Linked DNA regions of Cellvibrio sp. PSBB006. The protein of the gene in region 2 binds, or shares a complex with, the protein of the main gene of each other region. Links are inferred from orthologs where the notes say so. Each region holds a gene or a part of one and is shown on either strand. Other genes may lie near its edges.

Region 1 (14,978 bases), 3.5 Mb from region 2 along the record:
ATTTGCTGTACGGCTTCAACATCGTGAGGAGGAATGTTGACCAGAAAGTGATTGGGTGCATCCTCGGGCAATTGTAATTGCCATTCATCAATCAATGAGGTGCGCACAATGGTCAGGGTCAACAGCAGCATAATGGCCGTGGCAAAGACAACAATTTGCACCAAAGTTTGTTCGCGGCGGCGTTGCAGATTGGCCAGCGCCAAACGCCATATGCTACCGGTATTGGTAGCAATGTGCCGGCTGAGTTTCAACAAGCCCAGAGCCATCCCGGCGGTAATAACCAGCACCCCGGACAGTGCCCCAATCACACTCAGGGCTAATGCAAAATCCTGGCTGAATAAAATAATCAATAACAATATTGCTGAAAAAGCCAATGCCACTTGAATCCACAAATGGAGGGTGTTCACGCCCAATTCCCGCCGCAGTATTTTTAATGGTGGCACACCGGGTAAAAACCATAACGAGGGCAAGGCGAAAAAGATCAAACAGATAAGACCGGTGGCAAAACTGATGACGTAGGGATAAATACTCGCTGTTCCCAAAGCTATCTGATAAACCTGCTGCAAACTTGCCGCTACTATTCGCTGAATCAATTCACCTACCAATAAGCCGGCCATGGATGCCACTACCGCCAGCAGCAATAGCTGAACAAAATAAAGTTGGCGAATCCGTTGAGCACTGACACCAAAACTTTTCATCAGCGCTACCTGATCAACATGACGCGACGAAAATTGTCGCGCAGCTAACGCAATAGCGACGCCAGCCAGCAAAACACCGATCACGGCGGCCAACAACAAAAAACTCCTGCCGGTTTCCAGGGTACGGCCAAGTCCGCGCTGGCCGGATTCCACATCCACCAAACGCTCATGCTTGCTCAGTTGCGGCTCCAGCCACTCGGCAAAAGAGTCGAGCGCATTATTGTTAGCGGCCAATAGCCATTGGTACTGCACACGACTGCCCGGCTGGACGACCTGGGTGCGCTCAAGGTCAGCCATATTCATCAAGACGCGCGCGCCCATAAAACTAAAGGGGCTTGCACTGTCCGGCTCACGGATGATGACTTGGGTTACCACCAACTCGTATTCACCAACCGCCAGAGAATCGCCTAATTCAATATGCAACAAGGGCAACAAACGAGAATCCACCCACACTTCTCCTGGAGCGGGGACGCCCTCTGCTGTTTGAATGTCTTTAGCTTGACTGGCGAAAGGAATAGTACTGATATCGAGTTGCCCACGCAGGGGATACCCATCGGTTACTGCTTTTACTGAAGCGAGGTGCATGTGGTCGCCAGCATACACCATGGACGAAAATAGCACGGCCGTCGTTTGCTCTATGCCGTCTTCCGCTGCCAATGCCGACCAATCCGGGTTGTGTGGTTGGGAGCCGCGCACAATTAAATCTGCACCCAGCAGCATATTGCTTTCTTGCACCAGTGTACGCTCAAGGCGATCCGTAAAGATGGCAATACCACTGACAACCGCCACAGCCAACATTAATGCGGCAGCCAATAACTTGACTTCACCACTGCGCCAATTACGCCACAACAATCGCAACGCCAACATAATTTATCCTTTCATTTATCAGACAGCGATAATTTCGCCCGAGGCCAATTCAATTCGCCGCTGACAACGCGCCGCCAAGCGATCTTCGTGGGTAATTAAAATTAATGTGGTGCCCTGCTCGCGATTCAATTCAAATAACAAATCAATAATACGCGCACCCGTCGTGCTATCCAGGTTACCGGTCGGTTCGTCAGCAAATAAAATTCTCGGCTGACTGGCAAAGGCGCGCGCAATGGCCACACGCTGCTGTTCACCACCGGAAAGTTGTTGCGGATAATGATGCAAGCGTTGACCCAATCCTACGCGATTCAAAAAATCCACCGCTAATGCGCGCGCCTGTTTTACGCCGTGTAATTCCAGAGGAAGAACGACGTTTTCTACCGCTGTCAAACCGGGTAGCAACTGAAACGATTGAAAAATAAATCCAATATTTTCCGCGCGAACCTTTGCCCTCCCCTCTTCATCCAACGCTGTGAGGATGTGACCATTAAGTATCACTTCTCCACTGGTAGGTAAATCGAGACCGGCCAGGATACCAAGTAAGGTCGACTTACCTGAGCCGGATGCGCCGACAATGGCCACACTCTCACCCGCAACCACACTGAGTGAAACCTGATTTAAAATCGTCAAGGCACCTTCAAAGGTTGTGACGGTCTTATCAATCGATTTTGCTTCAACCATGACGGCTGGGGTCATAAAAAGTCCTTAGGGTAAAAAATAGTTGCTTTACAAAGAATAGTCTTAACTAACATCAGTAGAGTCAAAACAGTTGACAATTCTTTACGGTAATCTATGTCATCATCTCTATCATCAAGCGAACACTTTAAAATTTGATTAATGCAGGATTTACTTATGCGCAATGCAAATCCATTCCGCCCGTTGTTACTGATTGTGTTATTAACCATCAGTCCCTTGTTGTCCGCCGATGAAAAAGCTCGCATTCTGGTATTGGGCGACAGTTTAAGCGCGGGCTATGGCATTGAGTTGGAAGAGAGCTGGGTGAGCTTACTGGCCGAACGCGTGGCAGAGAATCATCCTTATCAGGTTGTGAATGCCAGCGTCAGCGGCGAAACCAGCGGCGGCGGACTTGCACGTTTACCCGCATTGCTGAAAGAACATACGCCCGCGCTGGTTATCCTGGAGCTGGGTGGCAACGACGGCCTGCGCGGTCACCCTTTGAATATCATGCAACAACAACTGGATTCCATTATCCAGAAAAGCCAGGATGCCGGCGCGCAAGTCCTATTGCTGGGCATGCAAATACCACCCAATTATGGCCAGCGCTACACCGAACGCTTCCATCAGGTTTATACGCAGCTAGCCAAAAAATATGAACTGGCTTACGTGCCTTTTTTTCTTGAGGGCGTCGCCGTTGATCGGGATTTGATGCAGCGCGACGGCATTCATCCAACCGCCGAAGCGCAGCCAGCCATGCTCGATAATGTGTGGGTCGGGCTTGAGCCTCTGTTAAAAAACCAGGACTAGCAGAGCTCCAGATATTCCACCATTAACTGGACGCTTTGCTTACCGCGAAATTCATTGATATCCAAACGATAGGCCAATCGCACACGCTTCGCCGCTGCATTGGGCCACTGTTGCACATCAACATTAAATGCAATGGCGTCCAGTAATTGTTTTCCGGCGGCATCATGGGATAGCACCATCTTTAAGTGTTTCTCTCCCACAATGCGCTGTTGCACCAAAAAGAATTCTCCATCGAATAAAGGTTCCGGGAAATGCTGCCCCCAAGGCCCGGCGTCGCGCAGCTGCGCAGCGATGACCAGGTTAAAATCCTCCGGTGTTAGTTCACCATCGCTGACCAGAACCGCTTTCAAATCGTCTTCCGTTAATTGCCGATGCACTTCTTCATCAAAAGCCTGGGCAAAGGCTGCAAAATCTTCCCGCGCCAAACTCATTCCCGCCGCCATGGCGTGACCACCGAATTTTTTTAACAACCCGGGGTGATGCGCAGCAACTGCATCTAATGCATCGCGAATATGTAAACCGGGGATTGAACGAGCAGAACCTTTAATTTGTCCTTCACCGGCATCGGCAAACACAATAACCGGACGGTGGTAGCGATCTTTAATTCGCGAAGCCAGAATACCAATCACACCTTGGTGCCAATTTTCATCGAATAAGCATAATCCCCAGGGAAGAGAGTCTGCATCGTCCACCAATATCTTTTGCAACATGTGTAACGCTTCTTGTTGCATGCCACTTTCAATCGCTTTGCGGTCACGGTTCAATTCATCCAGTGACAACGCCATTTCCCGAGCAAGGGATGGACTGTCGCATAACAAACACTGAATGCCGAGCGACATATCATCCAATCGCCCCGCTGCATTCAAGCGTGGACCAACAATAAAACCCAGGTCGCCAGCCACAAGCTTGTGTGGGGTCCGACCAGCAACTTCAAGTAGCGCCAGGATGCCGGGACGCGCAACACCGGCACGCATACGCTGTAGCCCTTGCGCAACCAGAATGCGATTGTTGTGATCGAGCGGCACCACATCTGCCACTGTCCCCAGAGCAACCAGATCGAGGAAGCTGGCCATGTTCGGTTCAGGAATGCCGCTCTCGGCAAACCAGCCAAGTTGACGAAGTTCCGCGCGTAACGCGTTCATGACATAAAAAATAACACCGACACCAGCAAGATTTTTACTGGGAAATGGACAACCCGGTTGATTGGGATTCACGATCGCATCGGCGTCGGGTAATTCGCTGCCCGGCAAATGGTGATCAGTTACGATAACCGCGATGCCCAGCTCGCGCGCTGCCTGGACGCCTTCAATACTGGAGATACCATTATCAACGGTGATGATGAGGTCTGGCTGCTGAGCCGCAGCGACGGTGACAATTTCCGGTGTTAATCCATATCCGTACTCAAACCGATTCGGCACCAGAAAATCGACTGAAGGCAAACCCATAGCGCGCAATGCAAGTACAGCCAGAGCGCAACTGGTTGCACCGTCCGCATCAAAGTCACCCACGATCATAATTTTTGCCTGCGCCACCACAGCATCAGCCAATAAATTAACCGCCTCGGACAACCCCTTGAAACTGGGTTTTTGCAACAGTGTCAAGTGGTGTTGTAACTCTTCATCCTGTTTGACACCACGCGCACAGTAAACCCGCTGCAACAGTGCAGGCAGTTGGTTGTTCAAGCCAGCTGATACGATGGGGTCGCGACGGCGAATCACTTTTTGCATGAAAAAATCCGCTAACAATAAAAAACAAAACGCTGCTTCAGTGGCCCAAAGCAGCGTTCACAGGTTGAGCAGCAATCAGAATCAGCGACGCAAATTCTCAGCCATAAATTGCTGCACTTTTTCCAGATTCTGTGGCAATACCGTATAACGCTCCTCGCGTTCAAACAGATCAGCCATATGATGCGGCAATTGCGGATCGGCCGCCTGCCCTGCTTTACGCACCGCTTCCGGAAATTTGGCCGGGTGAGCAGTTGCCAGACACACCATAGGAATATCCTGACGGCGACGGGTTTGTCGGGCCGCTTCAACACCGATTGCCGTGTGTGGATCTAGCAGATACTCGCAGTGATCGAATACTTCACTGATCACCTTGATGGTTGTGTCATCACTCACGCGGTAACTGCTGAATAACTCGCGAGCCCGCCCCAGAGCCGTTTCGCTCAGCGACATCTCACCGGATTTGAAATTATCCATTAATTGGCGAATGGCGTTGCCATCACGGTCGTACAAATCAAACAGCATGCGCTCGAAGTTGCTCGATACCATGATGTCCATGCTCGGCGACAGGGTATGTTGCAGCTGATGTTTGCTGTGATCATTGCTACTGATACAACGATGCAGGATGTCATTACTGTTGGTCGCAATCACCAATTGATCAATGGGTAATCCCATACGTTTGGCGAGATAACCGGCAAAGATATCGCCGAAATTTCCCGTCGGCACTGAGAAAGACACCGGACGATGCGGTGCGCCCAAGGCCACGGCAGCGTAAAAATAATAAACGATTTGGGCCATGATACGCGCCCAGTTAATCGAGTTGACAGCCACCAACTGGCGCCCCTCAGGTAAGAAAGACTGATTACCGAAGCTGGCTTTCACCATGTTCTGGCAATCATCAAAATTACCTTCGAGGGCAATGTTGTGAACGTTAGTTTCCAACACTGTGGTCATCTGCCGACGTTGCACGTTAGAGACGCGATTGTGCGGATGCAAGATAAAGATATCGATGTTGTCGCAGCGGCGGCAGCCTTCAATTGCCGCTGATCCGGTATCACCAGATGTCGCGCCCATCACGACGACTTTCTGGTTACGCTTCTTCAGCAAATGATCTAGCAAATGACCGAGAAATTGCAGCGCAAAATCCTTAAAAGCCAGCGTTGGCCCTTGAAACAACTCCAGCACCCATTCGTTGTGGCCGGTTTGCACCAAAGGTGCGATGGCATCGTGACGAAACACGTTATAAGACGAGGCGATGATGCGCTTCAGTTCATCATCCGACAATGCACCCGCGACAAAAGGATTAATTACCTTGAATGCCAACTCCTGATAAGAAAGGCCGGACCAGGACGCAATTTCCTCGGCAGAAAATGTCGGCAGGCTTTCAGGAACGTAAAGACCACCATCGGGCGCCAGACCAGTAAGAACCACTTCTTCAAATGTCAGTGCCGGTGCCTGACCGCGAGTGCTGATATATTTCACGCTAATAACCTGTGCTAAAAAGATTGATAATTTATTTCAACGATTCCATACGAATACGCGTAACCGGTGCGGTGATTGAATCCAGTGTTTCAATCGTGGTGATCGCCGCCACAATATGTTTTTCCAGCGCACGATTGGTCAATAAAATCAGCGGTACGGTTTCTTCGTCATCTTTGGCTTCTTTCTGAATCAACGCTTCGATACTGATGCCGGAGTCACTGAGAATTTGCGCAACCTTCGATAAAACACCCGGCTTGTCGAGTGCCGACATGCGCAAGTAATACGCTGTTTCCACCTCTTCAATGGGCAGTATCGCTTTATCACGCAGGTTTTCCTGCTGAAAGCCGAGATATGGCACACGGTGCTCAGGATCTGCAGTTAACGTTCGTGCAACATCAACGATATCAGCAATTACTGCCGAAGCCGTAGGCTCAGCACCAGCACCAGCACCGTAGTATAGCGTCGGGCCAACCGCATCACCCTTGACCACAATAGCGTTCATAACCCCGTTAACATTTGCGATCAAACGTTTTTCAGGGATTAACGTCGGGTGCACACGCAACTCAATCCCATTCGGGCTGCGGCGAGCAATACCCAGATGCTTGATTCGGTAGCCCAACTCTTCCGCATAGGTCACATCTTGTGGCGATACGCGCGTGATACCTTCGGTGAAAACTTTATCGAATTGCAGCGGAATCCCAAATGCCAGCGAGGCCAGAATCACCAGCTTATGCGCGGCATCAATGCCCTCCACATCGAAGGTGGGATCGGCTTCTGCATAACCTAACGCCTGAGCTTCTTTTAAGACATCCTCAAATGCCCGGCCTTTATCACGCATCTCAGTCAGAATAAAGTTGCCGGTACCATTGATGATACCCGCCAGCCACTCGATCTTGTTGGCTGACAAACCTTCACGAATCGCTTTGATAATCGGAATACCACCGGCCACCGCAGCCTCAAATGCAACAGTGACACCCTTGGCGTTGGCCGCAGCAAAGATTTCGTTACCGTGATGGGCAATTAGCGCTTTGTTGGCGGTAATCACGTGCTTGCCATTGGCAATCGCTCGCAGCACCAGATCCTTTGCTACCGTTGTTCCGCCGATCAGTTCGACCAGAATGTCGACCTCAGGGTTGTCAGCGACCGCGAAGATATCGCGGGTTACATTAAACGAAGCGGTATCGCAGTTGGGGTTGTCGCGGCGAGCGGCAATCTGGGCAATCGTAATATCACAACCGGCTCTGGCATTAATAACGCGCCCATTGCGCGTCAATACATTAACGGTGCCACTGCCTACGGTCCCAAGACCGCAGATACCTATTTTGACCGGTTTCAAGATGGTGTCCCCTGCGAATAGAAATTGAACAGAAAAGCGCTCAACTGAGCAAAAGACGGCAACCTTACTGAGCTGTATCGAGAGTGTCAATCAGCCAATGGAAATCTCCCGCTTCGCCTGATGGCAAAGCGGGAGCAGCTTGCAGAATGGAATTAATTAAATACCCAACGCCTGGGCCATTTGCTCCGGAGGCATGTATCCCGGCATCAACCGACCATCGGGAAACCATACCGCCGGGGTACCGTTGACACCGATCTGGCCACCCAATTTGAAATCCTCTGCCACAGGGTTTTTGTCGCATTTGGCGGGCGGAACCTGCTGGTCATTTTTCAGGGCCGTCAGAGCAGCCTGTTGATCTTTGGAGCACCAGGCAGTCACCAACTTATCTGCTGAAGCGCTCGGAACGCCTGCGCGCGGGTATGCCAGATAACGAATCTCGATACCCAGGTCATTGTACCCAGGCTTTTTCTGACCCTGATCGTCGTAGGCATGGATTTGCTTGTGAAGCAGCCGGCAATAACCGCAATCGATATCGGTGAAGACATAGACCACAGCCTTGGTCTTCTCCTTGGGCTTGAAGATAATCGTATCTTTGGGGTCAATCTTGGACAGCAAACGTTTGCGTTCCTCTACCACGTAGGGATCTTCAAAACGGGAGAAGCCGTTTGCATCAATGGAGAAGATTTCACCAGCAATAAATTTATCGCCATCGGGAGTGACATACAGTGTTGGGCCGCCGGTAACCTGCACCTGATACAAGCCATCGATAGGTGCTGGACGGGGCTCACCAAATTGAATTTCGGGGCGCGCTTGTTTCAAGCGCTCGCTGATAATTTTCTCGGGCGACTTACGCGAAAGCATACCCGCACCACTGGCCTCTTCAGCCATGGATAACACGGGGACTGACAATAAAGCCCCGGCACTCAACAGGCCGATAATCGTTCTTTTAATCATAATCATGTCCTAATTGCGGCTAAGAAATTTCAAAATTTTGCCAATTGTAACGTCTAGTTTATTGTTAACCTCGGGGATGGTGCTCGGCATGCTGAGCTTTCATCCGGGTACGCGCCACATGGGTGTATATCTGGGTAGTCGACAAATCGCTGTGCCCCAGTAATAACTGCACAACCCGTAGATCTGCACCATGATTCAGAAGATGCGTGGCAAAAGCATGACGCAGGGTATGCGGCGACAAGGGTTTATCAATACCTGCAACCTGCGCCCAATACTTGATGCGATGCCAGAAGGTCTGGCGAGTCATCGGCTGAGCACGCGTACTGGGGAAGACTATCTCATCCGGGCAATTATGCAACAACATAGGTCTCGCTTCACGCAAATAGCGCGTCAACCAGGCAGACGCTTCCTCCCCCATGGGAATCAATCGCTCCTTGCTCCCCTTACCCATTACCCTCAACACATTCTGACGCAGATTGACTTGGGACATCTGCAAACTAACCAACTCGGTAACCCGCAAACCACAAGCGTATAACACCTCTAACATGGTGCGATCACGCAGCCCGATCGGATCATCCAGTGTGGGCGCGGCCAACAAACTCTCAACATCAGCTTCAGTCAAGGACTTCGGCAACGCACGCGGTAGCTTGGGGTTCTCCACCAACGCCAGGGGATTTTCCTTAACAGTTCCTTCACGAAGTTGGTAACGATAAAAGCCACGCACACAAGACAAAAATCTGGCTGTGGAGCGGCTGGAAATTTTTTGTTCGTGGCGATACGCCAGATAATGTAAAAGGCTTTGCGAGTCTACACTCAGAAGCCCCATTTCATTTTTATTCAACCATTGTGCAAACGCCGACAGATCGGCGCGATAAGATTCCAATGTATTTTGACTTAAGCCCTTTTCCATCCAGACTGCGTCCAGATAGTGCTCAAGCAGCAAAGAATCTTCATTTGACAGCATGCTGGGCCTTAATCAACCAGTGGCAATTGCGCTCAGGGAATATCTACCCGCTATTATTGCCAGCAGATAGGACAAACAACAACCGTATAAATTCAACCTGCCCTAAGAACAAAAAGGCCGGAGCAGTTTCCCGCTCCGGCCTTTTTGTTATCGGAAGATACTTTATCCGATTTATTACACCAGCTTCTCTTTAATACGAGCCGCTTTACCGGTGAGGTCACGCAAGTAGTACAACTTGGCTTGACGCACATCACCACGACGCTTCAGAGCAACGCTCTCTACTTGTGGGCTGTGGGTTTGGAACGTCCGCTCAACGCCTACACCGTGGGAAATTTTACGCACGGTGAAAGCAGAGTTCAGGCCGCGATTGCGCTTGGCAATAACAACACCTTCAAATGCCTGCAAACGCTCACGGTTACCTTCGATAACCTTTACTTGAACAACAACGGTATCACCCGGTGAAAATTCGGTGACTTCTTTTTTCAGTTGTTCGTTTTCCAGTGCCTGGATAATTGGGTTTTTGCTACTCATGGTTTTGCTCCTGAGAGTCTGTAGCTTCACAGCTAGAGTTTGTCGTTTTCAAGGTCTCGACGAAAGTCCGTCAACAGCACCTGCTGTTCCTCGGTTAATGTTATTACTTGCAATAAATCTGGCCGTTTAAGCCAGGTTCGCCCCAGCGCCTGTTTAAGGCGCCAGCGCCGAATCTGTTCGTGATTGCCGGATAACAATACATCCGGAACCCGCATATCTTCATATACTTCTGGACGCGTGTAGTGCGGACAGTCCAGTAAGCCTTCGGTAAAAGAATCCTGCTCAGCCGATTGAGCGTGATTTAACGCACCAGGTATCAAGCGGGTCACCGCATCAATCAATACCATAGCCGGCAACTCACCACCGCTGACCACATAATCACCGATGGACCATTCTTCATCCACCATCGTCTGAATCAAGCGCTCATCAATTCCTTCGTAGCGCCCGGCAACCAGAATCATGTTGGTGTAACGCGACAGCTCAACCACACCTTTCTGATCAAGAGGCCTGCCCTGAGGTGACAGGTAAATAACCCTCGCCGCTTCCCCGGCCCAGCTTTTTGCAGCCTGGATCGCATCGCGCAAAGGCTGCACCATCATCACCATTCCCGGGCCGCCACCGTAAGGGCGATCATCCACCGTACTATGGCGATCCGAGGTAAATTCCCGGGGATTCCAACATCTGATTGAAATCAGATCCTGCTTTACCGCCCGAGCAGTAATACCGCTCCGGGTTATGGCTTCAAACATCTCGGGAAAGAGCGTTATGACCGCAACTTTTAATGGAGTCACCACCATCGCCTCGGCTGAATGCTTCCCATTTATCGAGTCAGGTGTCGAGGTAGAAGGTTGCTGCTCTGAATGCACCAAACTGCCCTCTGTTCGCTCGCTCTAGAATTCCGGGTCCCAATCTACCCGCATTTCCCCCGCTGTCAAATCAACCGCGAGGACAAACTGCCCAGGCACATAAGGGATCAATCGCTCGCGCTGATCGATACTCTGGTCATCCGGCCCAACGACAATGACATCATTCGCACCGGTTTCCATTAACTTGATTACACGGCCCAGTCGCTGAGGCGAATCACCAAAGGTGGTAATAACCGCCAGGCCTTCCAGTTGATTCCAGTAGTATTCACCTTCATCAAGCTCCGGCAGCAGGTGGCGCTCCACCGCGATATCGACGCTGGTGAACAATGCCGCCTGCTCGCGATCATCAATACCTTTGATATGCGCTACAAACCCCTTACCGTGAGGTCGAGCTTCATCGACTTCGACCTGCTTCACACCATGCGCTGTTTTCAGCCACCACGGGTTATACGCGAACACATCATCAGCATTTTCGGTGTAAGAGTGGATCTTTAACCAGCCCTTCACACCGTATAACGCCGTAATACGCCCAATATTTACCAGATCCAATGTAGCGGTACTCATCAGGCGCAGGCTGCTTAGGCGGCCTTTTTACTGTCTTTGATCAATTGCGCTACGCGCTCGCTCATTTGTGCACCTTGGCTAACCCAGTGTTCGAGACGCTCGGTGTTAACACGCAGACGCTCTTCCTGACCACGGGCAACGGGGTTAAAGAAGCCCACGCGCTCAATAAAACGACCATTACGGGCGCTACGGCTGTTAGTGACAGTCAGGTGATAAAACGGACGCGCTTTGGAACCGCCGCGAGACAGACGAATAGTTACCATTGAGGTTTTCTTCCTGTTTAGAAAAATTCAGTACCGATCAAGGCGGTACCCTGGTTAAAAAAATAGTTACGCGCACGTGAGTGCAGCGAAAGGCGCGGTATTCTAAGGGAAAGGATCAGGTTTGTATAGCCTGAAGAATAGCTGCGAACAACCCATACGCTGTCCGCAGATTCAATAAACCAATTCAGCCTCAAACCATATCGTCAAAGCGATTCGTGAAGGCGAGATCAATGGGTCGGGCAAAGCCTGGCAGAGTCACAGACGTGTTATCCATGTCAATCTGGCTCTCGTCAATTAGCCCTTCGCCGAAGTGGTAGATTGTCTGGAAATGGCCTTTTAGCGCTGCGGCATCATAAGCCTCTACAGCGGCCCGCGTTTGTTCCCGCTGCTGGAAGTATTTGTCCATACGTTCAGCACCGTAGCGGCGAGACAACATTTTTTCTACAACCTGAGGGGCGATCACGCCAGCCGTTGCGTTGTTGCCACCAAAGCCCTTGGAGTTCAGAAAGATGACATCGAGGGGTTGATCGCGGCGATCCAGATCTTGCAGGGGAAACTGTAGCCGCTCAGCAAATACATCATCTGCCACCTTATCAACCGTTTTGATTCCCGGCACCATGCCGTACTTAAAGATTCCCAGGGACGTAATAAGCTGCTCCCCACTGGCTGGCGAGAGAGAGTGACCCACATAGGCCTTCACCGCCGATACCGGCCACTGCTTGATATCGAATACCTTGGCCACCTGATCAAAAATTTGCGACTCGGTGACTCGATTTTGTGGCGTGCTGGAGCCATGTGCCTGGACCATAGAGCGCTGGCGAATAGCTTCGTCACCCACGATAGCCCGCGCGGCGGCAACCGCTTTTGCCATGGTGATGTAATTGCCTGGCCCGGGAGCTGAGATAGATTTTTTGAAACCGTCTGCATTAATAAAAACGTCACTGACCGCGCCATGGATATCAGCACCCAATTCAAGGGCAAGGGCATCATCCATCAGGACAACGTATTGACTGGCTTCGGCAATAGTAAACCCGCAATTATCACCAAAAGGGCGGCTCGTGCGACGCGGATCAGTTGCATCAGCGCCATCGAGCTTTTTCAGCTTCTCCTCACTGGCAAGCGCACCCATGGTGGCATAACCATCGATAATTTCGGGGGTAATCGGTGCTTCCGCATTACCCACAATCGCCACCCGGCACTTACCACTGGCAATGTCTTCCACGGCAGCACGAAGGTTATATAAAAAAGAGGCACAGGCACCGGCTATCGCCCCGGTATGCCCCACGCTACCCAGAATGTACGCATTGACGAAGTCAGCCGGCATACTGCTCAAGCCGAGCGGACATTGCTTGGTACTGACGCGCCCCCCTTTCAAACGGGACTGCAATAACCCACCGAAGCCGTTTTCATCCATTTGGCTCATCACGTTACTGGCGTATACACCTATTTCATCTGGCTTGACTGCATTTGCTATCGTGAGCCAGTCAATGCCGACAGAGCGCACCGCATCAGAGGCGCCAATGACAGCCAATTGCAACGCGCGAGGGTGAAAATGGGAATTGTAAAGAGCACCAGGATCAAATCCGCGCGGTAGCTGACCCGCAGACTTCACCGGCATATCGCGGTAGCTATCCAGCTTGACGGTCAAATTGTCCGCAAGAGTAACCTTGACGCGGCCCGCTTCCAGCTCCTCGACTTCCCAATGTTGAGGAACCGGCTCCGGAAGATCGCGTCGGCTCATTTCAAACACCAGCGGTTGCGAACCGCTACTCAGGACCGCACTCTTTTGCCAATGCGCGGCGTCCACATCAAAGAATGTTTTTTCAATGCGGCGAATCAAAGTGCCATCGAGTACTGCCGCCCCAAACTCCGATTCAATCTCATCCAACGTCAGGGGCTGATCATTTTCAATACGGATGTACTGTGACTCATCCACATCAATCAAGCCCATCATCACAGCCAAACCCGCGATGGTTTCCTGGCGCTCCTTAATCGGTAGACTCTCAATAATCATGCGCCGATAGGCATGATGCGCCGAAGCTCGACCGGCAGCATTAAAACCACCGAAACCGACGATGACAGATAAACGTGATGGGGATGGGCGAGACATACAGAAACTCCGAACAGCAATCGATTAAACGCCAGAATGGAGCAAAGTGTATTAACAATACATGACAAGTGTTATTGTTGATTCAGCCAATATCTATGCTAATTTGGCCACACCAAGAGATGCTTCTTTATGAATCAATCCATCGCTCCGGCAACACAGATTACCTTTCTACTGTGCGAGAACATGCTGGCTACCAGCAGTACCCTTCCGATGGAGATGTTATTAGCGGCTGAAAGTGCCTCCCGTGAGGGACGACGCTTCATGGAGCCACGTTTGAAGCTGCGTACGGCAGCGATGTATGCCGAGGCAGTCACCACACGCTCCGGCTTTAGCTGGCAGCCTGATTGCTCACTGGAGCAGGCCACACATAATGACATCATCTACCTGCCAGGGCTTTGGCGGAACCCGCGCCCGCTTATCCGGCGCAACGGGTACCTGCTTGAATGGCTGCGCGAGCAATATCAGAACGGGGCACTGATCAGCGCTGTGGGGACAGGCTGTTGCTTTCTCGCAGAGGCCGGTTTATTGGACGGCAAGCCGGCCACCACCCATTGGCATTATTTTGATCAATTTCAGCGGGATTACCCGGAGGTGGATTTAAAACGGCAATATTTTATTACTCAGGCAGGTAACTTGTATTGTGCGGCAAGCGTCAACTCGTTAGCGGACCTGACCGTACACTTCATTCACCGGCTGTTTGGCAAGCCGATAGCAAGCCATGTAGAACGCCACTTTTCCCATGAAATTCGTCGCTCCTATGAGAGCAGCGGTTACTTTGAGCAGGATCACAGCCGCCACCCCGATGAGGACATCATTCAGGTACAAATCTGGCTTCAGGATAACTATCACCGAAACATATCTTTTGAGCAGGTAGCTGATCGTTTTGGCTTAAGCACCAGAACCTTGAACCGGCGTTTTAAAACGGCAACCGGGCAGACACCACTTCAGTATCTACAGGAAGTTCGCATCAACACCGCGCGGGATTTATTAAAAACCAGCAATCTTTCCATTAATGAAGTTGCTGAAAAAGTGGGGTATCAGGACGCAGGCTATTTCACTGCTTTATTCAAAAAACAATTGACCACTACCCCGAAGGAATACCGGGCCACTGTGCGAGCAAAATTATTTAGCAGC
Region 2 (15,185 bases):
AGACCTGCACCCAATTGACGGCATAACTGCCGGAAGGGGCGGTCGGTTACCCCGGCCATGGGCGCAAGGATGACCTGGCTGTCGATCTGATAGGGACCTATCCGGAACACATGGCGCTCCACTGGATGAGCAGATTACAAAAAATGATGGAGGATCTCGCTGTTACCAGCGATGTGCCAAAGCTGTTATCCCGCAATAGGACTCACAACCTCTGGCCCATGGATTTTCTGCGTTAAGGCACCTGCGTAAAAGGGTCGCCATGATACCTGTTTGCATCGCTGATGGGAACGTGGAAATTGCGCAAAGTGGCGTTTTTTTGAGCGCCCAATAGTCGTGTGGGCAAGAGCGCTGCTTGTCAATATCGCCAGTAGATTATTCAGGAATATACGCGTGGTAATTCACTGCTGCAGAGCCAGGATCGACCAGTTCTAAAGTGAGGTGAACCGGTTGATTTTGTGGCATCAGGCTCCTGCCGGCCAATTCCCCGCGCAGGTATTCCTGGGGCTTGAAGCGGCGCGAAGCCACGGGCGTGTCATCAATCGTACTGAATGCGAGGATCAGGTCGGGGAAGGGTTGCTGGAAACTGGCGTTGTTCAACAGGATGGCATCCACAATCAGGGCATTTTCCAGTTTGGGATGGTTGCGTACCACCAGGTTGTACGCGCGGATTTTGCTGCGATCTACCAGTGCCGGCAGCTTACAGCCGACGACCGAGCATACACTTGCATAAAAACTGCGATAGGGTTCGGTGCGGTTCAGATTATCGAACTGCAACCAGGCGATTTGTATAAACAGGATTAGCACCAGCAGCAGGGATAATCCGCCCCACAGGCGCTTGGCTGAACGTTGCCGATCATAGCGGGTGGTCATCTCGACCGGCTCGGGCATGATGTTCATCAAGAGCGCGGCGCGCGAAGTATCGAAGGCGCGCAGGCGGGAGTCATCCTTGCCGTTGTCGCTCATTGCCTGTTGGTAAAGCTGATTCTCGTTGTAAGGCTGGGCGTGGATTTCTTCCGCATCTTCATGCTGCGCGTCGTCTTTCTCTGCAACGATGTTGAATACCGGGCCTTTATAGGCGGGAGAAGAATGGGGGGTAAAAGAAGTGCTTCGCGGTTTCGCCTCTTCCTGCTCATCCTCTTCCGGTTCGCCATTGTATTGGTCGACGTCGCTCAATCGCTCGTGAGCGCTGAATGCTTCGTCCTCATCATTTCTTTTATCATTTTTGCTGCGCAATTCATTGGATGAGCTACGCATTTCATCGTCAGCTTCATCAAGCAGCTCCATCGCCCAGGCTTCGTCCGGGTCGACATCATCTTTTTCCGGTTCCTTAAGGCGAATTTCGCGGTCGAAGAGTGAGGCGCTTTGCTTGGGCAACTTCTCAATATCCAGAAAGCCGTCAAACTCATAATCAGTTTGCTTGGGTTGATCCGGCTCATCCATGTCATCGCTGATAAGAAAATCATCGTCCCCACTCAGGGCCAATTCGCGATTGATTTCATCCTGACTGAATGCCAGTTTCTGGTCGCCGGGCTTTGCGGGTGGTTGTGGCGGTTTAGTCGCCGCTGTTTGGGTTGATGCGACTTTATTGCTCGTTGCAGGCGTCGTACTTGCAGATTTTTCAGTGGGCCTGGGTATTGCTGCCTTTGGCACTGGCGCAGACGGTATAGTCGGTTTAGGGGGCTCTCGCCTGGTCGCTGTACTTTCTGTTGGCTTGGGGGAAGCAGGTTTTGTCGGTGATACCTTCGGCGCATCTACCGGTTTGGCTGCATTTGCCGTACTACCGCTTACCAGATAGTCCTGCGCCTTGAAGATGTGCAGACAGGAGCCACAACGCACGGCGCCCTTGGCGGACTGCAATTGCGCGCTGGTGATGCGAAATGAGGTGGCGCATTTGGGGCAGCGGGTAACCATGTTGCTCATAGGCAGGTGTTTGTCCTGATTTTTATCGACAAGTTGCAGTGTGGAATCAGTGTAGCTCCTGGCGCCAGCGCGGTAAATTTTTCCTCGCAGGACTGTTAAGTATCGCGCATTACCTAAGTATCACGCATTACCGCGCTCGCCAACAGCGGAAGCGAATTATGAGCGGGTTTTGATCGCTGTCAATCGCACCCATTCGTCCAGGCTGGTCACCGGATCGAAATCGAACCAGGGTGCATAAGCGGCCATCACACTCTCGGCTTGCACACCCAGGATGCCAGACAAGCAAATCTTGCCGCCGGGTTTGGTCAGTGCGTTAAGATTCGCGGCCAATTCCGCCAATGGGCCGGCCAGGATATTAGCCAAGACTACATCGGCTTGCACTGTTGGGCAGCGCGGTGGCAGGTACACGGGCATGGCATCGGCCGGCAGGTTATTGCGTTTGGCGTTTTCGGTGGTGGCCAATAACGCTTGTGGATCGATATCGACACCGATGACCTGCCTGGCGCCCATCAATAGGGCTGCAACACCGAGGATGCCGGAGCCGCAACCGTAATCCACAATATGCAGATCGGTGAGATCCTGTTGGTCAATCCACTGCAGGCACATAAAGGTGGTGGGGTGGGTGCCGGTACCGAAGGCGAGGCCGGGGTCGAGCATCAGGTTGATCTTGTCCGGCTCAGGCGGTTGCTGCCAGCTGGGGCAAATCCACAGACGTTCACCGCAACGGATCGCATGGTAATTTTTCATCCATTCCCGTTCCCAGTCCTTGTCTTCCAGTAATTCCCATTTATGTTCAGGTAACTCACCACCAAAAATTTTTTGCGCTTGCAGCGTCGCCTTGACGGTATCGATGTCTGCTGAATAGAGCCCGGTAACACTGATATCGTCCCACAGCGGTGTCTCGCCTAATGCGGGTTCGAAAATCGGTTGATCGGCGGCATCTTGCAGGGTGACCGAAACCGCACCGCTGGCCAGTAACGCATCTTCGAGTTTTTCAGTTTGGGGGCGGGTGGCTTTGACCTTGAGTTGTAACCAGGGCATGGGGATCTCGAATCGGGGAGAGGCCGGTCACCCATGACGGGTGACCGGTCGGGATGTTAATTGGCGAGTTTCTTCTCAAGGTAATGGATGTTGACACCACCTTTGCGGAATTCCGTATCGCGCACCAGCATTTGTTGCAGGGGGATATTGGTGCGAATGCCATCAACAATGGTTTCGTCCAGAGCGTTGCGCATACGGTTCAGGGCAATCTCGCGGGTTTCACCGTAGGTGATGACCTTGGCGATCATGGAATCGTAGTTGGGCGGAACGGTGTAACCACTGTAAAGATGAGAGTCAACCCGAACGCCCAAGCCGCCGGGGGCATGGTAGTTTTTAACCAGGCCGGGGCAGGGCATAAAGGTTTTGGGGTCTTCCGCATTGATACGACATTCAAAGGAATGGCCGCGAATCACGATATCGGATTGCTTGATCGACAGTTTTTCACCCGCACAAACGCGAATCTGTTCTTTGATCAAGTCGATGCCGGTCACCATTTCGGATACCGGGTGTTCTACCTGAATACGGGTGTTCATCTCGATGAAGTAAAAACGGCCGTCTTCATACAGGAATTCGAAAGTACCTGCCCCGCGATACCCAATGTCCACACACGCTTTTACACAGGATGCGTAAGTAGCCTGGCGTACATCTTCAGGGATTCCGGGAGCCGGTGCCTCTTCCAATACTTTTTGGTGGCGGCGTTGCAAAGAGCAGTCACGATCACCCAGGTGAATGGCATTGCCTTGGCCATCGGACAGGATCTGGACTTCGACGTGACGCGGATTTTGCAGGAATTTTTCCATGTACACGGTGCCATCGCCAAAAGCAGCTTTGGCTTCACCCTGGGTAACATGGATAGAGTTCATCAGGGCTGCTTCTGTGTGTACGACGCGCATGCCGCGACCGCCACCACCGGCAGCTGCCTTGATGATCACCGGATAACCGATACGTCGGCCGATCTCCAGACATTGTTCGGCGTTATCTGCTGGCAGCGGCCCGTCGGAGCCTGGCACGGTGGGTACACCGGCTTTCTTCATGGCCTTAATGGCTTCTACCTTGTCGCCCATCATACGAATAACGTCAGGATCGGGACCGATAAACACAAAACCACTTTTTTGCACTTGCTCAGCAAAATCCGCATTTTCGGCCAGAAATCCATAGCCGGGATGCACCGCTACAGCGTCGGTAATCTCCATGGCGCTGATGATCGCCGGAATATTGAGATAACTTTTGGGTGAAGGATTGGGGCCAATACAGACAGATTCGTCTGCCAGGCGTACGTGTTTTAAATTGCGGTCTACCTGTGAATGGACGGCGACAGTTTTGATGCCCATCTCTTTGCAGGCGCGCAGAATACGCAGCGCAATTTCGCCGCGGTTGGCGATAAGAACTTTTTCAAACATAACCAGTTCCTTAAGCTCGTTCGTATAAACAGCGCCGACGGCGTGTTCGTTGGCTTTCTATAACTTAAACGATTGTCACGAGCGGTTGGTCAAACTCGACCGGTTCACCATCGCCAACCAGAATGGCTTCAATTACGCCGGCTTTGTCGGCTTCGATCTGGTTCATCATCTTCATGGCTTCGATAATACAAATCACATCGCCCACTTTGACGTGTTTACCTACTTCTGCAAAAGCTGGAGAGCCTGGGCTCGGTGAACGATAAAAGGTGCCGACCATGGGCGATTTCACAACATGGCCATCATATGAGGCCTTGGCGGGAGCATCATTGTTAGCGGCGGGTGCTGAAACCGGTGCAGCGGCGGGCGCGGCCGGTTGCGGCGCATAAGCGGCTTGCATTGGTGCTGCGATGTACTGCGGCTGACCTGAGTAGTTACGGCTGATACGTACTGATTCTTCGCCTTCTTTGATCTCCAGCTCACCGATATCGGATTCTTCCAGCAGTTCGATCAATTTTTTAATTTTGCGAATATCCATAGAGTCCTCTCTAGAACAAGGGTTGTATGTGAAATAGGGTTAATGCTTTAGCAATTGAAAGGCCGCGCGCAACGCCAGTTCATAACTGGTTGCACCGAAGCCGCAGATGACGCCCTGGGCGACATCGGAAAAGTAAGAGTGATGCCGGAATCCCTCACGTTTGTGGACATTCGATAGGTGTACCTCAATAAATGGGATATCGACGGCGAGGAGCGCATCGCGCAGTGCAACGCTCGTGTGGGTAAAGGCCGCAGGATTGATCAGGATAAAATCCACACCTTCTTTACGGGCATCGTGGATGCGTTCGATCAGCTCGTATTCCGCATTGCTTTGCAGAGTCAGGAGGTGGTGGCCTGCGTCATGGCACAACTGGGAGAGTTGCTGGTTGATGGAATCCAGCGTTGCCGCTCCGTAAATCCCCGGCTCGCGCAATCCGAGCAGGTTAAGGTTGGGGCCGTGAAGTACCAGAATGGTAGCCATGGATTCGGTTAATCCTGTTCTTGATATGTATCTGGCAAACGTGTGTGCCGATGGCACCAGTGTTACATCGAACTTCGTCGAATTTGAGCTTATTGGCTAAGACTAGTTCGGTTTATGAGCAAATCAAACCGGAACCTGCAAAAACCCGCTTGTGTTTAGTGCGAAGTGGGGCGAGTTTGCCGTAAAAAAAACGGGCTGTCCACGGGTCAGGAAAGATTTTGCGTAATTGCCCGAAAATAGCGGCAAGTTTAAGGAAGTTAGGCTACTAATGCGGATTTGCCAGGTTCATTTTATTTCGCGTTCAGCTCTGAAGCCGGCACGTTGTAGCCCTGATCAGGGGTGTTTGGCAGACTTTTCACGAAGCTCCGGGAAAAGGCTGCCAAAATTGTAGATTTAGTTGTTAAAAGCTGTTTTCTGGCCACTTATTGATTCAATCAGGCGCCCAGGTGTTAATAATTGCGGCAAAATCTCTGCTTTACCGCTAGTTTCAGCGGGAAACCACAAGTAGAGAGGGACGCCACTGCGGCCATATTCGGTTAACAAGGCGGTAATTTGCGGATCGCGATTGGTCCAATCGCCTTTCAGGGTGACGACCTGATAATCGTCGAACGCTTGTTCTACTTCTTCGGTGTGGAGGGTCAAGCGCTCGTTGGCGAGGCAGGTCAGGCACCAGTCTGCGGTGAGGTTGACGAATACCGGTGTTCCCGACGCGCGCAATTGCTGCAAGCGCTCCGGTGAGTACGCCTGCCAACGTGAAGGTTCGGTGGCTTGCCCGATCATCTGCCAGGGCAAAACAAGCGCGCCAATCCAGGCGGCAGCGATCAGGGCGCGGCGTAACCATTGCCAGGCACCCTGAGCTGAGCGATTAAGCAGCCAGCAACCAAATGCGATAGCTACTGCGCCGGCGGCGACGATCATGCTGGCATCGACACCCGCCTGACGACCCAATACCCACAGCAACCAGACCGCTGTGAGGTAGAGGGGAAATGCGAGAAATTCTTTCAGGTTTTCCATCCAGACGCCGGGTTTTGGTAAGCGATTGGCGAGGGCGGGTATATAACACAGTAATAACAGGGGTAGCGCCATGCCCAGCCCTAAGGCGGCAAAGATGGCGAGGCAAACGATGGCGGGCTGGGTTAAGGCAAATCCCAGTGCGGCGCCCATAAAAGGCGCCGTGCAGGGGCTGGCCACAACAGCGGCCAATACGCCGGTGAAAAAAGAACCGCTCAGGCCGGATTTCTGGGTCAGAGATTGTCCGGCTCCCATCCAACGGGTGCCGATATTGATCAGCCCCGACATGCTCAGCCCCATCACAAAAAACAGATAGGTCAGAGCGGCGATCAGCAGCGGGGATTGCAACTGAAACCCCCATCCAATGGCTTCACCGCCGGCTCTGGCCAACAGTAATGCGCCGGCGAAGGCCACAAAACACACCACGATGCCAGCGGTATAAACCCAGCCGTGCAGGGGCAGGCGGTCGCGATCCGCCTGTGCCAGGCTCATGACCTTGATAGACAATACTGGAAAAACACAGGGCATCAGGTTCAGGATGATGCCACCGAGGATGGCGAAGAGCATGATCTTGATCAGTGACGCCGGCACTTCTGCTGTTGTTGCAGTTGGCGGGGTTTCTACAAGCAATGGATCTTCCGGCGGTGGCAGGATCACGACCTGATTATTTCCCGGGTCAACCTGCAGGTAGTCTGTATAGGGCGGATAGCACAAACCCGCGTCAGCACACCCCTGGGACTCCACTTGCAAATTAAAGGGGGCTGTATCGGGTGGCAGGTCGACTGTCAGTACCGCCTTGTCGTAAAACACGGTCATGTCTTTGGCGAAGAACTCATCGTACTTGGTGATGCCTGTGCCGAATTGGGGTGTCAGGGCGATGCCATTGCTGGCACTCAGTTTGAAGCGTTCTTCATATAAGTAGTAAGCCGGCGCAATGGCCCACTCCAGTACAAGCTGGTTATCTTCAACATGTGCTTGCAGTTGAAAGGCTTCAGTTACTAACAGAAATTCATCGTCGGGAGCGAGAATGCTGGTATCCAGGCCGCTTTGTTTGGGGGTGTCAAAAATATCCTGAGCCTGGCTTGTTGACGCAAATAGCAGGCAGCTGAACATCAGGGCAAGATAAGCCAGGAAGCGGGCAGGATGGGGCAAGGTCACGAGAGCAGGCATAGTCGGTGATTTCTTGTTGTGAGTTGGGTAAGTATTCGGGCTATGTGTCGCCGGGGGTGTCATGAATCTTGTGGCCTAGTAGTATAGGCCCCGGTTTGATTTCTGAGTGACGCCGTTTGATTTCTGCATGATCCCCGTTCGATTCCGAATGAAGCGATCCGTGGCGGTAGAAGACACCTGGAAAATTCTAGCGGATTAGACAGGCTTTGGTGTGTTGGTTCACACAACTTTTTACTCCGTTTGTCATTCTGTTCAAGCAATTTTGATAGATTCGTATCATATGACGCGCCTGTAGTTGAACTTCTTTATCAGAGAACCCGGTTTTATGCGTAAAGTGATGTGTCAGTTATTTGTTGTCAGTGTGTTATCCACGGTATTGGGGGCTTGCCAGACATCTCCCAAGCCTGCACCCAAAAAACCGGCTCCGGCGGCTGTCGTTCCCGAGCCCCGCCCGGCACCCAAGCCGGTTAATACCCGCGAGCAAAGCATCAAGCGTTTGCTCGCAGATGCGGAGTATGCGTTAAGTCAAAACCAGTTGTTGATGCCGCTCAATGACAACGCCCACGATCGCTACCACGCCGTGTTGTTGATGGACCCCGACAACAGTGAAGCGAAAACCGGTTTGCAGGCGATTACCCTGCGCTATCTGGAGTTGGCCCGCAGTGCAGCAGCGCGCAGTCGTTATGCTGAAGCACAGGGACATTTGAAAAACGCCCGCGATCTGGACCCGAAAAACCCGTTGGTAGAAGAGTTTGCAGTCATTCTGCGCAAAGAGATTGCCAACCAGAAACCACCCGCCCCCTACAAGCCGGGGCCGGACGAGCGCATGATTGATGCCAGGGCGCTATCGGCAAAAAGCCCGGAGGTTATCGCGCAACTGGGTGAGTTGGCGCAGGTGGCGCGGGAAAGCGGTGATCTGGTTATGATTCACGCGCGCAATGATGCCGAAGGGCGTTGGATATACCAACAGATGCGCGATGCAGTGCCGGGCTTTTTATTGCGTGGTGATATCAGGATCACCCAGCAGCCGCGCATTAAATTTGTACCGCGCCTGCAATAATTCATAACAACTGCCAAGGGTCATACCATGCTCAACACCATGCACCGTATTTTTGTTCTTACCTTATTTTTTGTGGTCGGATCGGCTTTTGCTGGTCAACCTGAACCGGCCACTGTTCCTGCCGAGGTTGCCAGCACTCAATCTGCTCTCGTCAAGGTCGCCACGCAGGTTCGCGTGGACGGGGCTTATATCAACGTCCCGGTGCCCGGAACCAAAAATACCGCCGCATACTTTACCCTGCGCAACCTGTCGGATAAGCCCATCAGTCTGGTGTCGGTGGAAGTCGATGTGGCGCAGCGGGCAGAGTTGCACAGCCACACCACCAAGGATGGGATGATGCAAATGCGTCGCGAAGAACAGATCCTGATTCCGGCGCAATCCAGCGTGGCTTTTGCTTCTGGTTCCTACCATGTCATGCTGTTCGATCTGCAACGCAGCATCCAAACCGGTGAGGAGCTACAATTGTTATTAACCTTTGCTGACGGTAAACAGCTGGTCGCCACAGCAAAGGTGAAAAGTATTTTTGATAAGGCACATCATCATTAAGCGATTTTAAGGATTAACAGCCATGGCATTACCGAAGTTTAAAAATTTATGGGTGCGTGGTGTACGCAAGGCGCGCGACGGGTATTCCGATACGCAGGAAGATATTGCCGGCAGCAGTCTGTGGTTTCGGGTGGCGCTGATTGTAATGGTGATTTATCTGCTGATTGCCGTTGCCGTTGGCATTTACTGGAGTTTGTCCCCCGGTCTGTTTGACGTTCGCGCTAATGCACAACAGGAATTAGCCGGTGAGCAACAGACACTGGTAAACGGCACAGTTACCACGGCGACCCTGATTCGTGTCGCCGAGACGCTCTGGGACAAACCGGGCGGTTATCTTTCCAATGACATCATGCCGCCGGGTTTATGGCTGGACGATATGCCTAACTGGGAATACGGGGTATTGATCCAGGTGCGCGATATGAGCAAGGCCATGCGCGAAGCCTTCAGTCGTTCGCAGTCCCAATCCCGCGAAGACAAAGATCTGATCCTGGCTGAACCGCGTTTTAATTTTGATAACGCGAGCTGGATATTTCCGGCATCGGAATCCCAATATCAGGAGGGGGCAGATTATCTGCGTCGCTACCTGCAGCGGCTGGCGGACGATAACCCACAGGATGCGCAGTTTTTTGCGCGTGCGGATAATTTGAATTATTGGTTATCAACGGTTGAGACGCGTTTGGGTAATTTGTCCCAGCGGCTGAGTGCCAGCGTTGGGCAGCAGCGCCTGAATACTGACCTGCCGGGTGTTGCTCCCGCAACGCATTCATTCGATGACGGCGTCGTAAAAACGCCCTGGAACGAATTGGATGATGTGTTTTTTGAAGCACGCGGATCGGCCTGGGCCTTGATTCATATGCTTAAAGCGGTGGAGATAGATTTTGCCGATGTGCTGGAAAAGAAAAACGCTCGGGTCAGCGTGCAACAGATTATTCGCGAGCTGGAGGCGACGCAACAGACGCTGTTCAGCCCGATAGTCTTGAACGGTAGTGGCTTTGGTATGCTCGCCAATCACTCGCTGGTTATGGCTTCTTATATCTCCCGCGCCAACGCGGCCATCATTGATCTGCGGCGTCTACTCGCCCAAGGGTAAATCCCGTCCGGTGAGGTTTGCTCGCCTCACCGGTATCCTTCCTACGATGTGCTTGTTGAAAATGTGCCTGTTTTTTGCGAGGCATCGCTATTCGTTGGATGATGTACGGTTCGCAATTATGAGTAGTGTTCCATCACAAGTTTTATTAATGCTACCTGCCGCAAATTAATCGCTGCGCATAATGGCGTAGAATGCCCCGCTACGTGGAGCCTTGGGCTTCTGGTTCAGCACCCTTGATGAAAGATAAAAGTAGGGAGTTCGAATGCGATTGTTAATGATGTTAGTGGGCCTTTCCTTTGGGGTTCTGGGCGCAACGCAAGCATTGGCGGACTCTGCTGACTCTGCTAAAGAACCGTTATGGCTTGAAGTGATTGATCCCTATGTTGAGATGCACAGTGGACCGGGACGCGGTTATCCGGTGTTCTATGTCATCGAGCAGGGAGAGCGGGTTGACGTGATCACCCGGCGCCCGGGCTGGTATGAGGTGCGCACCCAGGACGGCAAAACCGGCTGGACCACGGCCGCACAAATTTCCCGCACGATCCAAACCACCGGCGAGCCTGCCGATCTACCCACCGTCAGCTATGGTGATTACCTGAAGAACAGTTGGCGTGCCGGTTTTAATACCGGGCAATTTTCCAGTGGGGAATTGCAAAGCAGCGAATTGTTCAGTGCAACGGTTGGCTACCGCCCGTTGGGGTGGCTGGGTGTTGAGCTGGAGGCGGGAAAAATTTTTGGTACGGATATCAAGGGTGATTTCTACGGTGCGAATCTGGTGGTGGAGCCTTTCTCGGATTGGCGTATATCTCCTACGGTATTGATTGGGCGCGGTGTGATGAAGATTGATTCGCAACCCAAGCTGGTGCCGCTGCAAATCGATGACTCAGACTTTAATCATTATGGTCTGGGGTTTAATTACTACCTGGGCAGAAACTTTCTGTTCAAGGGCGAGTATCGCTCTTACTCCGTTTCCACTGATGATAACAATGTGAGTCTAGAAGCATGGACAATAGGTTTCAATTCGTTCTTTTAAAGATGAAGGCTGCAACCCTGGCTGCTGCTATGTGCATTGCGCCGGCAGTTTTTGCGGATGAGTCGGTAACGACTGATATCTCGGACATCAATAACGAAGTGTTTGAGTTGGGTGTTTTTGCCGGCATCATCAATATTGAGGATTTTGGCAGCGAGTTTGTGCCGGGTATCAGTGCTACCTTCCGTGCGTCGGAAGATTTTTTTATTCAGTACAATTACCTGCAAACGGATGTATCGGCTTCGTCCTATGAAAACAATCAGGGTAAATTGTTTGATGGCGATGACCGGACATTTAAGCATTACGACTTATTGATTGGTTATAACTTGTTTCAGGGGGAGTTTTTCCCTTCGCCACCTAAGGCGAATCTGTCGAGCCTTTATGTGGTGGGTGGTGTGGGTGATACGGAGTTTGGTGGGGAGTCCAGTCTGACGTATACGGTGGGGATTGGTTATCAGGTTGCGCTGACCCGTCGTATTGGGTTGCACTTTGATTTCCGGGATTATATTTACCGGTCGACGTTGGTGTCTGATGAGAAACGCACTGTGGGTGCTGCGCAGATATCTTCTGGTGTGAAATTTTTGTTTTGATGTGGTGGGTTTGTGCTTTGTTATCCGTTTGGTATCAGGCACTAGGGTTCGAAAACGCATAACAAATTGGCAGGACAGCCAATTTGCACAGCGAAGCTGCCCGAAGGGTGAACCACAGGGATGTGGTGAATGAATCATCCCTGTAGCTCCCGCAAGTCATCCATGACTTGAGGGTTTCGAACCCTAGTGCCTGATACCAAACTTGCATTGTGCGAGCGTCGAGTTTCTAAAATAACGCATTTACACCAATCAACATTTCGGTGTTGTTGGTCTTTTTATTATCACCCAAAAATTCCCGGTCAACGATGGTGTCGCGCAGGTCCAGGTTGATTGTCATCCAGTCGGTTATAACGGCGCGGTAGCTAGCTCCAATCACCATGCCGGTTTTGTCGTTAGCGGCAAAGCTCACGTCGGCAACGCCGGCTAACAGGTAGATGGCGGAGTTAAATTTGTGGCGTTTGCCCAGGAAGGAGCGGCCGTCCAGCAGGTTGTATCCGGCAAGCAGGTTGACGTATTCAAAATCATAATCACCGTCGGCCAGAAAATTACCGCCGGCTACTTCTTCAAACGCGGCTTTGCCGACTGTCGATACACCGTAGTTTGCCTGGGCAATAAATTTGCGGTTGATATGGTAGGTAAAGGAGATGCCGGTTACCGGGTTGGTATTGAAGTCTTCGACCGACAAAAGGCCAACGTAAGCACCCAATTCAAATTTTTCGGTATCAATGGCCGCAGCCTGGATGTTTGGCATGTTCTTGTCTGGATCGATAACCGTGACGGGTTGATTGTCGTCGTTGCCGTAGGTGTGAGCGGCAGTCCCCAAGCTCAAAAGACAAGCCAGAATCTTAAAGGAGCGTGACATCTTCTTTTTCTCGCGGGTAATGATGGAATAGAGGTTGGATGTGCAGTGAGTTAGCTTCGGCCGCGCTGTGTCGCAGCGGGATGCAAATCCAATGTTGCCGACAACTATACCTGAATTTGCACCTGAATGAACAACCTGTTGGTGTTAGTTGGATCGCAGAATTGACACATAATTACGCCATGGGTTTTTCAATTTGATAAGGTTTGGCGGAGTGCATTCGCGAAATATTTCCTGCTGTCTGTCGGCTGCTGTAAAGTGTCTTCCAATGTTGGTATTTGTTGTTCTGCATCACAGAAGTGGTTTGATATGGTTAAAACTTTGAGGGCGATGCGTATCCCGGTTTTGTCGTTTTCCCTCCAACGAATTTTATTTTTCCTGCGTTTATTTTTTCGTCAACTGCGAAATCGCAGCGACCAGGTTTTTGGTGATTAGTTCATAAAATCAAAACACCAAGTGTGACTGGCGTTCGAGTTTTAAAAAAATCTCCGGGTCTGATCTGTTTTATCTCGTATATTGGATATTTGGTGCCAAACCCTGGTGTGTGTAGCGGATGAAATGGGTATACGACTTATGGCCAACAACTATCTGGTAAGAAGAATGTCGACGGGCTGTCTGATGGCCGCGTTGCTGTTTATGTCTCTGCCGCTGCTCGCTGCCGAGCAGCCTGCCGATCCCAAGTGGACCACGACCACAGCAGGAAAAAAAACCGATACCACGAGCGAGAATGACTCCGCAGCCACGCAGGATGCGAGTATTGAGGTAAACCGGGTTTCCAAAAATATTCAACAGTTGAAGCAGCAGGTTATTGATCTTAATAAAGATTTGCGGCTGATGGAGGAAAAATTACTCTTTCCTTCAAGCACCAAATATTCCGTTTTTGTCTCCATGAGTTCCGGTCAGTTCTTTTCGTTGGAGAGTATCAAACTCAAGCTGGATGGCAAGTTGGTGGCTACGCATCTCTACTCCGAGAAGCAGCGCCAGGCGTTGATTCGCGGCGGCATCCACAAATTTTATATTACGAATTTGAATGAAGGTCAGCATACGGCAACGATATTTTTTACCGGTGTAGGGCCAAATGGGCGTGCGTACAAACGCGCGTCGACCATTGATTTTGAGAAGGGTCCGGCTGGGGAATACCTGGAAGTCGCCATCAGTGACGACAGCGTTACACAAGAACCAGTCTTTGGAATCAAACAGTGGTAATCACATGTTACATAAGGTTGTAGTAACTCTTGTCAACAGACCGATGCAACAGCTTTTCGCTGCGGCCAGGTTGATGTTGTGTCTGGTGTTGTTTGTAGTGTTGTCTGTGGTAACCCAGCCTGTCTTTGCCGCTATCTCCGTTAACAAGTCCACGACGGATCTGGAGTATGGCGTTATCTTGTTTGATTATTTCCAGCAGGATTATTTTTCGGCCCTGATTGAGCAGGAATATGCGCAGGCCATCAATAATGCCACGGCCAAGAGCCCGCGCGGGCAGGTGCTGAAAGGCGGCATGATGCTGTCATATGGCATGGCCGATGAAGCAAAACGCATGTTTGATACCTTGCTGGATTCTTCTGCATCGGAAGAAGTGAAAAACCGCGCATGGTTTTATCTGGCCAAGCTGTTCTACAGTAAATCTGATGCGCAGAATGCGCGTGAATCCCTGGCACAAATTCGCGGCAAGATGCCTGACGATCTGCATACGGATTACCACTACCTGGCTACCTTGTTGAACCACGAAGGTAATCATCTCGGTGACACTGAAAATAAATTCAAAGCAGTCTCCAAAGAAAATCCTTACTACCCTTATTTATTATTCAACATGGCTATCCTGCAATTGAAGGATAACAAGTTGGAATCCGCAGTAGCTAATCTTGAAGCGGTGACGAATTACGCGGGGGTGAGTGAAGAGCTTTCTTTATTGTCTGACCGCGCTCGGCATGGCCTGGCAGAATTGGCTTTGCAACACGGCAATTTAATGCAGGCCTGGCTTTACCTGAAAGATATCCGCACCACCGGCCTGTATTCCAATCGTGCGCTCTTGTCCTACGCCTGGGCAGCTATCAATTTGAAACAATACCAGCAAGCTATTCCTGCGCTTGAGCTGTTGAATGAGCGTTCTATTGCCATACCGGAAGTGCAGGAAGCTAAGGTGTTATTGGCTCACGTCTATGAGCAAGAGGGTGCTCCGCGCAAGGCGCTTAAACGTAATCTCATCGCCGAAAAAGAATTTCATGAGGGTGTTGAAATGATTGCGGAAGCGCGCCGGGTTATTGAAAAGCAGGACGTGCCGCGCGAATTTATCAAAAATCTGGATGCCATGATGGACGACAGTGATTGGTATAGCACGCGTCCATCCGTTGACTACCAGAAGCTCACGCCCTTTCTGATTGACCTGATGGCCAGCCATCCGTTTCACGAGACCCTGCGTGAGCTGGCAGATCTTTACGCGATTGAAGAAAACC

Evidence for each region.
Region 1: the proteins of CBR65_RS20670 (region 2) and CBR65_RS05930 are in contact, whole or in part, in a crystal structure (PDB 1JZD), measured with the Escherichia coli proteins. The link is inferred for Cellvibrio sp. PSBB006 from one-to-one orthologs.

The regions. Positions count from the first base shown.
Region 1 is NZ_CP021382.1:1,413,730-1,428,707, forward strand. Bases 6,648-9,393 are described here. They hold CBR65_RS05930 (DsbC family protein), read right to left. Parts: upstream 8,547-9,393; coding sequence 7,749-8,546; downstream 6,648-7,748. Other genes in these bases: CBR65_RS05925 (homoserine dehydrogenase), read right to left, coding at 6,648-7,592; xerD (site-specific tyrosine recombinase XerD), read right to left, coding at 8,611-9,393. Outside these bases: CBR65_RS05900 (ABC transporter permease), read right to left, coding at 1-1,565; CBR65_RS05905 (ABC transporter ATP-binding protein), read right to left, coding at 1,584-2,261; CBR65_RS05910 (arylesterase), read left to right, coding at 2,418-3,050; single-stranded-DNA-specific exonuclease RecJ, read right to left, coding at 3,047-4,777; thrC (threonine synthase), read right to left, coding at 4,859-6,256; more of CBR65_RS05925, read right to left, coding at 6,288-6,647; more of xerD, read right to left, coding at 9,394-9,510; rplS (50S ribosomal protein L19), read right to left, coding at 9,685-10,041; tRNA (guanosine(37)-N1)-methyltransferase TrmD, read right to left, coding at 10,074-10,832; ribosome maturation factor RimM, read right to left, coding at 10,932-11,471; rpsP (30S ribosomal protein S16), read right to left, coding at 11,486-11,734; CBR65_RS05960 (beta-ketoacyl synthase), read right to left, coding at 11,925-13,844; CBR65_RS05965 (GlxA family transcriptional regulator), read left to right, coding at 13,974-14,978. UniProt on the Escherichia coli protein: Acts as a disulfide isomerase, interacting with incorrectly folded proteins to correct non-native disulfide bonds.
Region 2 is NZ_CP021382.1:4,951,996-4,967,180, forward strand. What follows is about bases 5,164-8,116. They hold CBR65_RS20670 (protein-disulfide reductase DsbD), read right to left. Parts: upstream 7,558-8,116; coding sequence 5,770-7,557; downstream 5,164-5,769. Other genes in these bases: aroQ (type II 3-dehydroquinate dehydratase), read right to left, coding at 5,164-5,376; CBR65_RS20675 (M48 family metallopeptidase), read left to right, coding at 7,883-8,116. Also shown: tRNA dihydrouridine synthase DusB, read right to left, coding at 1-110; CBR65_RS20645 (DUF3426 domain-containing protein), read right to left, coding at 373-1,920; prmA (50S ribosomal protein L11 methyltransferase), read right to left, coding at 2,077-2,961; accC (acetyl-CoA carboxylase biotin carboxylase subunit), read right to left, coding at 3,018-4,361; accB (acetyl-CoA carboxylase biotin carboxyl carrier protein), read right to left, coding at 4,426-4,896; more of aroQ, read right to left, coding at 4,936-5,163; more of CBR65_RS20675, read left to right, coding at 8,117-8,617; CBR65_RS20680 (copper chaperone PCu(A)C), read left to right, coding at 8,645-9,163; CBR65_RS20685 (DUF2333 family protein), read left to right, coding at 9,186-10,253; CBR65_RS20690 (SH3 domain-containing protein), read left to right, coding at 10,516-11,286; CBR65_RS20695 (outer membrane beta-barrel domain-containing protein), read left to right, coding at 11,289-11,873; CBR65_RS20700 (outer membrane beta-barrel domain-containing protein), read right to left, coding at 12,100-12,735; CBR65_RS20705 (AraC family transcriptional regulator), read left to right, coding at 13,291-13,938; CBR65_RS20710 (lipopolysaccharide assembly protein LapB), read left to right, coding at 13,943-15,185. UniProt on the Escherichia coli protein: Required to facilitate the formation of correct disulfide bonds in some periplasmic proteins and for the assembly of the periplasmic c-type cytochromes.